One region of the Comamonas koreensis genome, then DNA from elsewhere that is predicted to be linked to it. Evidence: riboswitches for the same ligand, from Rfam matches in the RefSeq annotation. Region 1 holds a riboswitch; the other holds the start of a gene.

Region 1 (4,423 bases):
GACCACCACCACAGCGGAGATGCCCAGCGACTTGGCCAGCTCGGCCGCGCTGTTGGCACCATCGAACAGGCCCATCACGCCTTCGATCAGCAGCACATCGTTGCTTTGCGCGGCCTGAAACAGGCGTGCGCGCACATCCACTTCACCGTTCATCCAGCGATCCAGCGCATGCACGGGCTGGCCGCTGGCCAGGCGCAGCCACTGCGGATCGAGAAAATCCGGGCCGCATTTGAACACCTGGACCCGCCGGCCCTGGCGGGCATGCAGGCGCGCCAAGGCTGCCGTCACCGTGGTCTTGCCCTGGCCCGATGCGGGCGCCGCAATCAGCAGTGCCACGCAAGCGGCCGTTGGGCGGTCCTGAACCGTCGTCTCTGTCATGGCTGGCTTATCCCCTCTGCGCTCAGCGCGGCATCCACTTCACACCCACATACACGCTGCGACCTTCGGTGGCATAGGTGCGTGCGGTCTGGTAGCGCTTGTCGGCCAGGTTGTTGATACGGGCGATCAGGTTCACATCCTTGGCCACCTCGGTCTGCGCCGACAGGTTGAACAAGGTGTAGCCGCCCAGCACATTGGTGTTGGCGGCATTGTCAAAGCGCTTGGCGCTGGTCTGCAGGTCGGCCGCCCAGGTCCAACCGGCTGCACGCGTCTCGGCGCCCAGGGTGGCATAGCGCTTGGCGCGGCGCGCCAGCAGCTTGTCGTTTTCGGTATCGCGCGGGTTCTGGAAGTCGACCGAACCATGCAGGTTGAACGCGCCCAGCTTGGTCGTGGCCGCCAAGGTAATGCCTTCCAGGCGTGCCTTGCCCACATTGGCATAGCAGCCGAATTCGCTGTCGCAACTGCCGGGCGACGAGAAGTTGATCAGGTTGGTGACCCGGTTGCGGTAGGCCGTGGCCGAGAAGCTGTCGGCACCCTGCGCCCAGCGCAGGCCCAGCTCGGCATTGCGGCTTTTCTCGGGCTGCAGCGATGCGTCGCCGTATTCGCTAAAGCGCTGGTAGAGCGTGGGCGCGCGAAAGGCCGTGCCCACTGTCGCGGTGGCGCGCCAGTTGGTTGCAAAGGCATAGCCATAGGCAGCGCTGCCGGTGGTCTTGCCGCCGAACTCGCTGTCGTCATCCCGGCGCAGGTTCAGCTGCACCGTGTGCGGGCCGGTGTTCAGGCCATAGCCCAGCGCCAGCGCATTCTGGTGGCGGTCGCGGTCAATGCCGCCATTCGTCAGCGCGTCGTCACGCCGCTCCAGTGCGGCCGTCAAGGTGTGGACGCCCAGGCGCCAGGTATTTTGGAACAGGTAGTTATGCAGGCGCGTGTCCGTCTGGTAGGGCGAGGGCCGGGTCTCGTAATAGTCGCGCGACTGGCTGAACTGCAGCTTGGTACTGTAGTGCTCGGTCCACTGCGCCTGCCAGTTCAGGCCCAGCGCATACATCTTGTTGAGGCTGCGGTCGTCCTCGGTCAGGCTGCTGTCGTAGCCCGAGTTCACATCGCTGGCCAGCAAGGTGGCTTCGAGCCGGTGCTGGCCGTTGAGCTGGTAGCCCAGGCGGCCGCTGACCGCATTGCTGCGGTAGTCGTCCTTGTCTGGGTTGGCGGTGGCCACGGTGCGGGCATTGAAGCCATCGGTCTGCGAGCGGTTCAGACCCAGCGCGTAATCCCAGCCGTCGGCGCTGCCGGAGATACCGGCCTCGGCCGTGAACGTGCCCCGGTTGCCAAAGCCCAGGCCGACATAGGGCTGGGGCGTGCCCTCACCTTTCTTGGTGAAGATCTGCACTACGCCGCCCATCGCGTCCGAGCCGTAGACGGCAGCGGCCGGGCCGCGCAGCACTTCGATGCGATCGATCAGCGCCAGCGGAATCGATTGCCAGGAGGCGCCGCCGGTCGATTGCGAATCCATGCGCACGCCATCAACATAGACAGCGGTAAAGCGCGAATCGGCGCCGCGCATGAACACGCTGGTCGTCGTGCCCGGCCCGCCGTTGCGCGAAATCTGGATGCCCGGCACGCGCGCCAGCACATCGGCCACGCTGCCCGGGCCCTGGCGCTCGATGGTCTGCGCATCGATGATGGACATGTCGGCCACCAGATCGGACAGCGGCTGCTCGATGCGGTTGGCGGTCACCACCATCTCTTGCAGGTTTTTACCCTCTGTTTCCAGGGCGGCTGGGGCCTGCTGCGCCTGTGCTGGCAGCGCAAACAGGGGCAGCGCCGCTGCGATGGCCAAGGCCAAAAAACGGGGGGTATGGAGGGTGCGCGAGCGGGGCGCAAGCGCGGGACGCGCGCAGGGGCGTGTCGAAAAAGCAGAGGAAAACATGCACTGAGTTGGTGATGAACCACCCCGCGCCAGCCTCCCCGCCGGCAATGGGGAACACGGAAGCCGCGGCAAGGCCTCAGCCACGCGCCTCCACTATTGTTGGCCGGTATCCGGGCTGGCGATGACACAGCACACGCCTTCCCAAACACTTGTTCAAGGTATTCAGTGGCATAGTGGTGGCTGTGGATGGCGCAAAAGCCAACCATCGCTTACCGTTGCGGGGGCAGCGCAGGTTGCGTAAGGCTTGTAGGGCACAAGCGGCGCTCCTGCTTCCCGTTGAACTGCCCCCATGTGAACCACTGGGGCGAGCACCAACGGGTACAATTTTAGCGTTAAACCCATTGCGCACTTAAGAAGACTGTCTCTCTATGGCCACTACGCCTTCTATGGATCTGATGCTTGAGCGGGTGGAGGCACTGCTGAGCCGTCATGAGGCTTTGCAACGCGCCCACGCCCAATTGCAAGAGCAAGTCACCACCCTGACCCAGGAGCGCGACTCCCTCCAATCGCGCCTGACAGCGGCCCGCGCCCGCGTGGATGCACTGATCGAACGCCTGCCCAAGACCTTTGACCAGGACGAATGATGAAACAGCTGGAAGTACACATCATGCAGCAAAGCTATATGCTGGGCTGCCCCGAAGGCCAGGAAGCACGTCTGCTGGCTGCCGTCAAGCATGTCGATGAGGCCATGAGCGGCATCCGCGACGCGGGCAAGATCCGTGGCCGCGAGCGCATCGCTGTGCTGGCGGCCCTCAATGTCGCTTTTGACCTGCTTGATTTGCAAGTGCAAAACAGCCAGCTCAGCCAGACCGCAGACGCCCTGCAGGCGCAAGCTGCTGCGCAGTCTGCCGCGATGGTTGAGGTCCAGGCCCAGACCGCCCCTGGGGACCAGGCGAGCCTGGACTGGGATGCGCCCCGTGTGCAGTCGGTGATGCAACGGCTGGACGCGGCGCTGGCGCCGGCCCCCGCGCAACCGGCCGACACCCTGGGCACCAGCGCTTGAGGCACTGCCGCGAGCAGGCGCCAACACCAGATTGCCGCGCCATGCAATGCCTGGCTGCAAAATATCACGCCACCCATTGCTCAATCTGGCTAACCAGCTATCTTTTTTGACCAATCCAGGCACATTGAATTGCAGTTTTGGTGGGTGCGGCAGGCGCGAGCGATTACAATGAAAGCGTTCGCAGCCCTGCTGGACTTTATAGTTCCTTGAACCAATGCTCTACGAGCACGGGCTTGGTACATTACCTATTGAGCGTGATCGTCTCGCGTCAGATGAACCCAACGATAGGTTGCCCTCGCCCACCTGAACCCCCGGTTCAGGATGACGGTCCAGTGGATCCGCTGCGAACACCTGATTTTTTCGGGCAGGCTCCGCCCAACCTGTCTTCTCCTCTCCGCGACAGCGGGGTTTCAGGCCACCTGTTTCAGGTGGCCTTTTTACTGCGCGCCATGACTGATCCTCTTGTTTTGCTGCCGCTGTCGTTTCTGGGCCTGATCGGCGGTTTTCTGGCGGGCCTGCTGGGCATTGGCGGCGGCATGGTGCTGGTGCCCTTCATCACCTACATCCTGGGCACCCAGGGCGTGGCGCCGGAGCTGGCGATCAAGATGGCGATTGCCACCTCGATGGCGACCATCGTCTTCACCTCGATGTCCAGCGTGCGCGCCCACCACCAGCATGGCGCGGTGCGCTGGGACCTTGTCAAACGCCTGGCCCCGGGCATTGTGCTGGGCGGCCTGCTGGCCAGCCTGGGTATTTTTGCGGTGCTCAAGGGCAGCTACCTGGGTTTGTTTTTTGGCCTGTTCATTGGCTACTCGGCACTGCGCATGTTCCGCAAGCCCAACAGCCAGGCCATGCGCGCCATGCCGGGCACGGCCGGCCAGCTGGCTGCGGGTGGCGTGATCGGCTGCCTCTCGGGCCTGGTGGGCGCGGGCGGCGCCTTCATCAGCGTGCCTTTCATGACTTGGTGCAGCGTGCCGATGCACAACGCGGTAGCCACGAGCTCGGCGCTGGGCTTTCCGATTGCGGTCACCAATGTCATCGGCTTCATGGTGGCCGGCCTGCACCTGCAGGGGCTGCCACCGCATTCGCTGGGTTATATCTGGCTGCCCGGCCTGGCCGCC
Region 2 (4,423 bases), 1.2 Mb from region 1:
CGACAACCGGCCGGCCCTGCAGGCGCAGGCCCAGAGCACAGGCCTGCAACACGGGTTGATCCGCCGAGACCAGAGGTGCCGCCGTCATCCGCGCCTCCGCTGGCTTTGGAGCAGGATGACGGCAAACACCGGCGCCCCGACCAGGGCGGTGATGACGCCAATGGGCAGCACCTGGCCCCGGATCAGGGTGCGCGAGAGCACATCGGCGGCGATCAGAAACACCGCGCCCATCATCGCGCTGGCAGGCACCAGTCGCCGGTGGCTGACGCCGACCAGCATGCGCGCGGCATGTGGAATCACCAGGCCGACAAAGCCGATCGCGCCAACGATGGAGACCATGACGGCCGTCATCAGCGCCGCGGCCAGCAGCAGCACCAGTTGCACACGGCGCACCGGCACGCCCAGCGCGGCCGCCGATTCGCTGCCAAAGGTGAAGGCATCGAGCGCGCGCGTATGCAGCAGGCACAGCAGCAAACCGGTGATCGCGATGCAGGCGGTGAGCACGGTATCGGGCCAGCGCACGCCGCTCAGGCTGCCCAGCAGCCAGAACATGATGCCCCGGGCCTGCTCGGCACTGCCCGACTTGGTGATGATGAGCGAGGTCAGCGCATTGAACAGCTGCGAGCCCGCAATGCCGGCCAGCACAATCTGGCCGCTGTTGCGCAGCCCGCCGCTGCCGGCGGCGTGGGCCAGCAGGGCGACCAGTGCAAATGCGCAGAGCGCGCCAAAAAAGGCGCCCACGGTCATCGAGATGGCGCCCGCGCCGATGCCCACGACGGTCACCAGCACTGCGCCGGTGGAGGCCCCGGCAGAGATGCCGAGCAAATAGGGTTCGGCCAGCGCATTGCGCAGCAGCGATTGCAAAATGACGCCCGAGACCGCCAGGCCCGCGCCGCAGCTGGCCGCCACCAGCGCGCGGGGCAGGCGGTAGTTCCAGACAATGCCCTGGCTGATGGGATCGATGGCGTAGTGGGCACCGGCCAGCTTGTTGGCCAGCACCTGCAGCACCAGGCTGGGCGACAGCGCCGTCTCGCCAATGGCGATGCCCAGCGCCACGCTCAGCAGCATCGCCAGTGCCGCGCCCAGGCACCAGGCGGCCCCATGCAGCGGCCTGCGCAGCGCCGATGGGCGCGCTGATGCCGTTGCCACCATTATGCAGAGCCTTGCATCAGCGGCTGATCAACGCGCGGCCGCTGGGCCGAGCTTGCGTACCGCATCGCTGATCTGCTCCATGCCATCGACCAGGCGGATCGAGCCTTGCAGCGCATCGGCATCAACAATGACGATGCGGTTGTTCTTGACCGCATCCATGTGCTGGGTGACCGGGTCCATCTTCAGAAACTCCAGCTTCTTTTGGTAGTCGTCCGCAGGGAAGCGGCGGCGGTCCATGCGGGCGATCACCAGGACCGAGGGGTTGGCCTTGGCAATCGTCTCCCAGCCCACGGTGGGCCATTCTTCGGACGAGTCGACGATATTGCGCAGGCCCAAGGTCTGCAGCATGTAGCCGGCAACGCCATTCTTACCAGCCATATACGGGTCGATGGCCAGATCGGCGCTGGAGAACCACAGCGCAGCCGAGAGGTTCGGCTGCTGCGCCGCCTGGACCTTGGCGACCGCTTTGGCCTGGCGCTCGCGCAGGTCCTTGACCAGGCGCTCGCCCTGGGGCTGCACATCAAAGAGCTGCGCCAGTTGCGTGATGCTCTTGTAGAGCGCCTGCACATCGTAGGCCGCGGTGCGGGTGCCATCGGCGCCCTTGAGGTTGTTCTTGCCTTCACAGTCGGAGGGCATCGCATAGGTGGCAATGCCCAGGTCATGGAACTGCTCGCGCGTGCCCACGACGCCGTCCTTGCCGACCATCCACTCGAACTGCGACACCACCAGTGCCGGGCGCTTGCCGATCACCGACTCGAAGCTCGGGTCGTTGTCCGCAAGGCGTGGCACCTTGTCATTGATCGCCTTGAACTGGGGCAGCACGGCGTTGAACCACAGCGAGGTGCCCACCAGCTTGTCGCCCAGACCCAGCGCATACAGCATCTCGGTGCCGGCCTGGCCGATGGTGACGACCGAGGCGGGCGCCTGCTTGAGGGACACCGCGTAGCCGCAGTTGTGCAGCTGCATCGGATAAGGGGCAGCCCAGGCGGACAGCGAGGTGAATACACAGGTAGCCAACAGGGCAGGCAGCGCAAAACGGCGAACAGGCATCGGAATCGTCTCTCTAGGTAGAGGCTGGGCATGCGGGCCGTGCGAGCCGATCCGGTGCGGGGCGCTGCCCGGTGGAGCCAGGACAGGCTTGCGCAGACGAGACGCTGCTCACCGCCCGGACACCCCGCCGGTCATGATCAAAACACACGCACATCCGCCATGAATGGGTTTGCATCACCGGTGTTTGCGATGTTCGCCTTGCAGCGCGCAAACCGGTGGCATGCCTGTTTCTCTGTGCAAACCAGGGGCTTGCCAGTGGGTTGTGAATGCATGACCTTGGCAGGTCTCCTGACTGGCCGGTCTGCGCAGACCATCGCCTTCCCGAACCGCAGTTCAGTGGCGCATGGATGGCCTGCTCGTGGCCTACAGTTGCGGGGGCAGTTCCGTTTGGGGCGCTGGCTGCCGGCTCGCGCTCCCTGGATTCCCTCATGCCCCGGCACCCTGCCGTGCGCATGTTCTTGCGAAACCAAAGTGGCTGTACTGTAGCCGATTTACAGGGCCTGCATGCTAAGCTGCAGGCCGTTTGATGGCCATGAACCACCCACCCACTACACCCAGCGCATACGGCATCCGCCGCGTTGAACATCTCGCGCCGGTGGCGGCCTTTTTGCAGGCGGCGCGCCAAACCATGTTTGGCGATCGGGTCGATACCAACACGCCGCAGGCCGACCTGCGCGACTTTGCCTCGGTCTACGCATCGCCCGGCGGCTGCATGCTGGCGGCCTGGCAGGGCGACCGCGTCATCGGCAGCATTGCCTACCGCGCCTATGACGGGCGCTTTGCCCATCTGACCGTGCCCAGTGCAGGCACCGCCGAGGTGGTGCGCTTGTATGTGGACCCGGCCTGGCGCCGGCAAGGCCTGGCTGGCGTGCTGTTCGCGCAGCTGCGTCAGCGGGCGCTGCAGCAGGGTGTGCAGCGGCTCTACCTGCACACGCATCCTTTTTTGCCAGGCGCGCAAACCTTCTGGCAGCGCCAGGGTTTTATCACCCTGCACCAGGATGCCGACCCGCTGTGGCAAACCATCCATATGCAGCAGGTGCTGCAGACGGGGCCTGCTCCGACGCATCCGGTACGGGCGTAAAAAAACCACCGCATGCGGTGGTTTTCCTGTGGCAGTTGCGCAAACAGCGGATCAGCGCTTCTTGCGGTATTTTTGCAGGGCGGCAATCTGGGCGGCCATGACGGACAGCTCGGATTGGGCCTTGGCCAGGTCAAGCTCGCCCTTGGCGTTCTTGAGGGCTTCTTCAGCCTTTTGCTTGGCTTCAACCGCTTTTTGCTCGTCCAGGTCCTTGCCGCGCACAGCGGTGTCGGACAGCACGGTCACGCAGTCGGGTTGCACTTCGAGAATGCCACCAGCCACGAAGATGAACTCTTCGCCGCCGTCGGCCTTCTCAATGCGCACCGAACCCGGCTTGATGCGGGTGATCAACGGCGTGTGGCGGGCGTAGATACCGAGTTCGCCCATTTCACCAGGCAAAGCCACAAAGCGGGCTTCGCCGGAGAAGATGGATTCTTCAGCACTGACCACATCAACGTGGAAGGTGTTCATCTTTGATCCTCAGAGTGAAAAAGAAACTAGTTTGCGAGCAGGGCTGCGTGCGGCAGCCCGTTCTGCAAAGCTTAGATCTTCTTCGCCTTCTCGATGGCTTCGTCGATCGTGCCAACCATGTAGAAGGCTTGCTCGGGCAGGTGGTCGCACTCGCCGTTGACGATCATCTTGAAGCCGCGGATGGTTTCCGACAGCGGCACGTACTTGCCTGGAGCGCCCGTGAACACTTCAGCAACGTGGAAAGGCTGCGACAGGAAACGCTGGATCTTGCGAGCGCGGGCCACGACGAGCTTGTCTTCGGGAGCCAGTTCGTCCATACCCAGAATCGCAATGATGTCGCGCAGTTCGGTGTAGCGCTGCAGGGTACCCTGCACTTGGCGGGCGACCGAGTAGTGCTCTTCACCGACCACTTGGGGGTCCAGCTGGCGGCTGGTCGACGCCAGGGGGTCCACCGCAGGGTAGATACCCAGCGAAGCAATGTCACGCGACAGCGCCACGGTGGAGTCCAAGTGGGCGAAGGTCGTTGCTGGCGATGGATCGGTGTAATCGTCCGCTGGCACGTACACGGCCTGGATCGAGGTGATCGAACCCACCTTGGTCGAGGTGATACGCTCTTGCAGACGGCCCATTTCTTCGGCCAGCGTAGGCTGGTAGCCCACGGCCGAAGGCATA

What was found. Region 1 has a riboswitch for cobalamin ahead of F0Q04_RS19165 (TonB-dependent receptor domain-containing protein). Riboswitches for the same ligand answer to the same signal wherever they lie in the genome.
Region 2: linked by a shared signal. The riboswitch ahead of F0Q04_RS00800 (ABC transporter substrate-binding protein) and the one ahead of F0Q04_RS19165 (TonB-dependent receptor domain-containing protein) in region 1 are both predicted to bind cobalamin.

What each region holds. Positions count from the first base shown of each region.
Region 1 covers NZ_CP043575.1:4,200,983-4,205,405, forward strand. Annotated here, with positions in the region: gene F0Q04_RS19160 (cobyrinate a,c-diamide synthase) at 1-378, opposite strand, end outside; gene F0Q04_RS19165 (TonB-dependent receptor domain-containing protein) at 401-2,299, opposite strand; cobalamin riboswitch at 2,383-2,630, opposite strand; gene F0Q04_RS19170 (hypothetical protein) at 2,668-2,883, shown strand; gene F0Q04_RS19175 (cell division protein ZapA) at 2,883-3,302, shown strand; gene F0Q04_RS19180 (sulfite exporter TauE/SafE family protein) at 3,752-4,423, shown strand, end outside.
Region 2 covers NZ_CP043575.1:170,580-175,002, forward strand. Annotated here, with positions in the region: gene F0Q04_RS00790 (ABC transporter ATP-binding protein) at 1-88, opposite strand, end outside; gene F0Q04_RS00795 (FecCD family ABC transporter permease) at 85-1,152, opposite strand; gene F0Q04_RS00800 (ABC transporter substrate-binding protein) at 1,180-2,202, opposite strand; cobalamin riboswitch at 2,463-2,688, opposite strand; gene F0Q04_RS00805 (GNAT family N-acetyltransferase) at 2,735-3,283, shown strand; gene F0Q04_RS00810 (F0F1 ATP synthase subunit epsilon) at 3,335-3,751, opposite strand; gene atpD (F0F1 ATP synthase subunit beta) at 3,823-4,423, opposite strand, start outside.